DNA from 2 places in the Sporolactobacillus caesalpiniae genome. Region 2 is predicted to be linked to the other one. Evidence: riboswitches for the same ligand, from Rfam matches in the RefSeq annotation. Region 2 holds a riboswitch; the other holds the start of a gene.
The links. Region 2 has a riboswitch for S-adenosylmethionine ahead of ABWW58_RS09490 (Fur-regulated basic protein FbpA). Riboswitches for the same ligand answer to the same signal wherever they lie in the genome.

Region 1: it holds a riboswitch for S-adenosylmethionine, as region 2 does, so the genes downstream of both, metE (5-methyltetrahydropteroyltriglutamate--homocysteine S-methyltransferase) here and ABWW58_RS09490 (Fur-regulated basic protein FbpA) in region 2, are expected to answer to the same signal.

What each region holds. Positions count from the first base shown of each region.
Region 1 covers NZ_JBEVCB010000001.1:81,955-84,157, reverse strand. The annotation lists gene ABWW58_RS00395 (putative bifunctional diguanylate cyclase/phosphodiesterase) at 1-700, opposite strand, end outside; SAM riboswitch class I at 889-1,003, shown strand; gene metE (5-methyltetrahydropteroyltriglutamate--homocysteine S-methyltransferase) at 1,099-2,203, shown strand, end outside.
Region 2 covers NZ_JBEVCB010000004.1:225,359-227,561, forward strand. The annotation lists gene ABWW58_RS09485 (lysylphosphatidylglycerol synthase domain-containing protein) at 1-667, shown strand, start outside; gene ABWW58_RS09490 (Fur-regulated basic protein FbpA) at 715-882, opposite strand; SAM riboswitch class I at 1,052-1,153, opposite strand; gene ABWW58_RS09495 (amidohydrolase) at 1,199-2,203, opposite strand, start outside.

The sequences.
Region 1 (2,203 bases), on a different contig from region 2:
GGTCAATATTGATTTTCAAAAGTGAAAACGATTGCTTGCTTATTTGACAAGTCTTGATTAAGTCAACAATTGTCTCTTCAGCAACCAAATTATTAGGTAACCCTGTAAGTACATCATGAAAAGCCTTAAAACGTATTTCCTCCGCTTTTTGGATCTCGTACGCTTTCTTCATCTGCTGATAGCTGTCCATGACCAATTGATAGTTCAGATTAAGCACTTTGCCTAACGCATCGGAAATCGTCAGTGCTTGTTCGCTGTAATTGACAGCTTTGATGATCCCATCCATAAGTCTGCGCTGATACAGATGGTTAAGCGCGGCTTGATTGGTCAAGTTTAGATGATGATCAAAGAAAAAAGCCGCCTGGTCCCTGCATATCGTCAGAAAGTGCTGATCGATGATTCCACTGAAAACACTCCGAGCTTGCGTTACGTACATGAGTGTCAGATCTTCTTTTGTCTTCTCAGACAGAACCATACTTTGTATATTGAATAAATCGGAAACAGATTGACTCATCTGCTGAGCAACATGGGCGAAGTCGTGTAACATAAACGGGCGCATCCATCTTACCAATTGTAAATCCAACATGTGGATTTGCGTCAGGCTAATCCGCTGTTTAACCAAATGGTCGCTAATTGATAAATCTACCGCTTGCTTCTTCACTTCCGCGAGCCATTTTTCTCGATTTAACTGTTCCCCCATCTTGTGTTCACCCTCATCATTTCTTTGCTGCCTTAATTTCGTAATTGAGAGACTAATACATTCTTTTTATCGTCACAAGAGGAACAAAAGTGAACAGGTTCATGATTGATTCAAAAAAATTTTTAGCAAAAAACAAAACATTGACGAACGGTCCATTCCATGTTAGTATTCAAATTAACTTAATTAATCTCTTATTGCGAGCGGCGGAGGGACTGGCCCTATGAAGCCCGGCAACCTTTCAGATTTATGAAAAGGTGCTAATTCCAGCAAGATTTCTGTTTTAGAGATCTTGAAAGATAAGAGGGTGCGGATGATATGTCAAGCCTCTCTATTAAACTAGAGAGGCTTTTTGTTTGTCCCCTCAAAAAAATAGGATTGCAGAACACAGGAGGATGATCATGAGTAACGTATTAAGCGCGAATCTTGGATACCCGAGAATTGGTGAGAAAAGAGAATGGAAAAAGGCACTTGAACAATTTTGGGCAGGAAAAATTTCAAAAGAAACTTTTCTAGATACGGTAAAAACATTGCGATTAAGTTATCTAAAAAAACAAAAGGACATTGGTGTCGACCTGATTCCAGTTGGCGACTTCAGTCTCTATGACCATGTTCTTGATACCGCCGTTCTTTTTGGTTTAATCCCTGATCGATTTAAATCAGACGAAAAAGAAGTATCCCTCGAAACCTATTTTTCGATCGCCCGAGGCAACAAAGATGCAGAAGCATCGGAAATGACAAAATGGTTTAACACAAACTATCACTATATCGTTCCGGAAATCACTAATGATACGAAGCCTTATCTCACTAGGAACCGCCTTCTTGATCTGTTCAACGAAGCGAAAACAGAACTGGGTATTATTACAAAGCCCGTTATTGTAGGACCAATCACATTATTGAAACTCTCAAAAGGTTATGATGACGATCACTTTACCACACTGCTTGACGCACTGCTTCCTCTATACGCCCAAGTACTAGGCGAGCTGCAAGCGGCCGGCGCGGAATGGGTACAGATTGATGAACCGATTCTTGTTAGAGAACAAAGCGAAGAAGATCTTGCTGCATTCAACCGCGCTTACAAATTTATTAAAGAAAGCGTTCCTGAATTAAAACTTCTGCTTCAAACCTACTTCGAAGCGATTGACGACTACAAAGAAGTTGTGCAATTGCCTGTAGATGGAATCGGACTTGATTTTATTTACGGCAAAGAAGCGAATCTGGCCGCGATTAAAGCATACGGCTTTCCGGAAGACAAAGTACTTGCCGCTGGAGTTGTTGACGGCCGCAATATCTGGAAGACTGATTTAGCTGCAACACTTGCCGAACTTCAAACCTTGCTTTCAGCGGTTAAGGATCACGGAAAACTTTGGGTCACTCCGTCATCAAGTCTGCTGCATGTGCCGGTAACGGTATCCAATGAAAACGATCTGGATTCGGTCTTACTGAACGCACTTTCCTTCGCAGATGAGAAACTGAACGAAGTCGTTACGCTTGCTAAGGGACTAA
Region 2 (2,203 bases):
TATCGGGCATGCGGCAAATATGATTTTGCCTCTTCATATCGGTGACGGATTACGCTTCGCTTTTTTTCCGGACGACTACACTGCGCTGCGTCGGACGAAGTTAATTATGGCACCAGCGATCGCTGACTCGATTGCGATTATCGTCATCTCACTTCTCGCCGTACCTTTTTCTGGATTTAAAGATACCAAGATCTTAACTATCCTGTGGATTCTTTTCTTTTCATGTATTGTCCTCATCGTGTTGCTGTTGATTGTTATTTATTTTGTGCCGCGATTGCGCAGCTATTATTTAACGATTGGTATGCTGAAGATGATGCTTTGGGTTCTTCTTTCATATATCCTCCTTCTTTTTTCCATGTGGATGGGACTGATCGCGTTCGGCTTCAACTGGGTGACATCTCTTCGTATGTCGCTCGCCGTTTTTGCCACAACAAACCTCGTTGGCTTTATACCTGCCTCGCCCGGTTCTGTTGGTCTCTTTGAATACGGAGTCATTATCGGCCTTGCCGGACTAGGCATTCAGCAGAGCGCGGCGCTTCCGGCAGGGTTACTGCTTCATTTCACACAGTATGCTGCATTGCTTCCATTGGGCGTCGTTCTTTCTATTCTGGCCTTTTATGGAAAATATGGAAAAGTGATCAAAAGAAAGTTGCACCAGAAAATGTAAATGGCTGTTGGATTGATGGGTCATTTCTGTGTTATCGTTGAATCCTCCTACATAGTGGAATGCAGGTTCCGTACGTGCTTATATTCATGTTCCAACTCGGATAGCGGTAATTGAAAAAGATGCTTTCCATTTATTTTATATACTTCATGAGCAATCAGCTGTTCGATTAACCGTTCCTGTCTGTTTTCAATGGATTTTTTTTGAACGCTGCCCATGGTGCGACATCTCCTTAATAGATTTTATTGCTTAACCTTTATTGGTGTTTAAGCTTCTCAGCAAATTCCTGATACCTTCCCTGAGTCACTTTGTCCTTGCCGCAAAAAATAAAAACCTGCTTTCTCATCAATAAGAAGAGGAAACAGGTTTTTCATGGTTACTGACCTCAACTCATCTTCAAGCATTACTACTTTTGGAATTAGCACCGTGTCGTAACGACCGGTTGCTGAGGCTTCGCAGGGCCAATCCCTCCACCTCTCTAGATAAGCATGACTAGGACTATTCTTTTATTAGTATGTCACTGATTTCTGCAGATCAATGAACGTTCGAATCCTTTAATGCCCTCAGTACGGCAACGGCAGAACGACAATAGAGCTCCGCGGCAATGCGGATTCCTTCAGGATCAACATGGAACGCAGGGTGATGCCAATCTTCCGGTCCGTTCGATCCTACGAATGCAAACACGCCGGGTACCTCACGTTGGAAACAAGAAAAATCATCTCCGGCCACCGATACTTCCGGTGTCACCACCTGCACTTCGTTTTCATTTGCTGCGCGAACAATCCGCGTTATTTTTTCATCATTAAATACGGATGGCGTTCCTTGGCCCCATTCAACAGCAATCTGCACGTTGCAGGCCTTCTGGAGCCCATCGGCGATTGCGGCAAAACGATCAATGATCAAATCTCGGTCCTGATCATAAAAGGTGCGTACCGTGCCGAGCAGTTCAACCTCTCCAGGCAACACATTCCACACGTCGCCACCGTGAATACTGGTAATACTCACAACCGCTTCATGCTTGGGCGAAATGTTTCGACTGACGATCGTTTGCGCTGTCTGAACGAATGACGCGGCAGCCACAATCGGATCGCGGGTCCGTTCGGGAATTGCCGCATGTCCGCCGACTCCATGAAGCGTGATTTTAAATTTGTCGCAAGCCGCCATAAGTGGTCCGGGCTTGATACCGATCGTTCCAACCGGCAAATCGGGTTTGTTGTGAATGCCGATCACTGTGTCCAGTCCTTTGAGTTGACCGTCTTTGACCACTTTGAGTCCCCCATGGCCGGTTTCTTCGGCAGGTTGAAAGATCAGACGGACAGTGCCTGGAAGATTTTCCTGATTTTGTTTTAACAAAGCGGCGGCCCAGAGTAAAGCGGTCGTATGAAAATCGTGACCGCAAGCATGCATCACGCCTTCATTTCGTGATTTATAGGGCAAGTCGGTTTGTTCATGAATCGGCAATGCGTCGATATCCGCGCGAAGTCCTACAGCAGGTCCGTTCGGGTCACCTGAGATCTCGGCAAAAACGCCGGTTGGCAA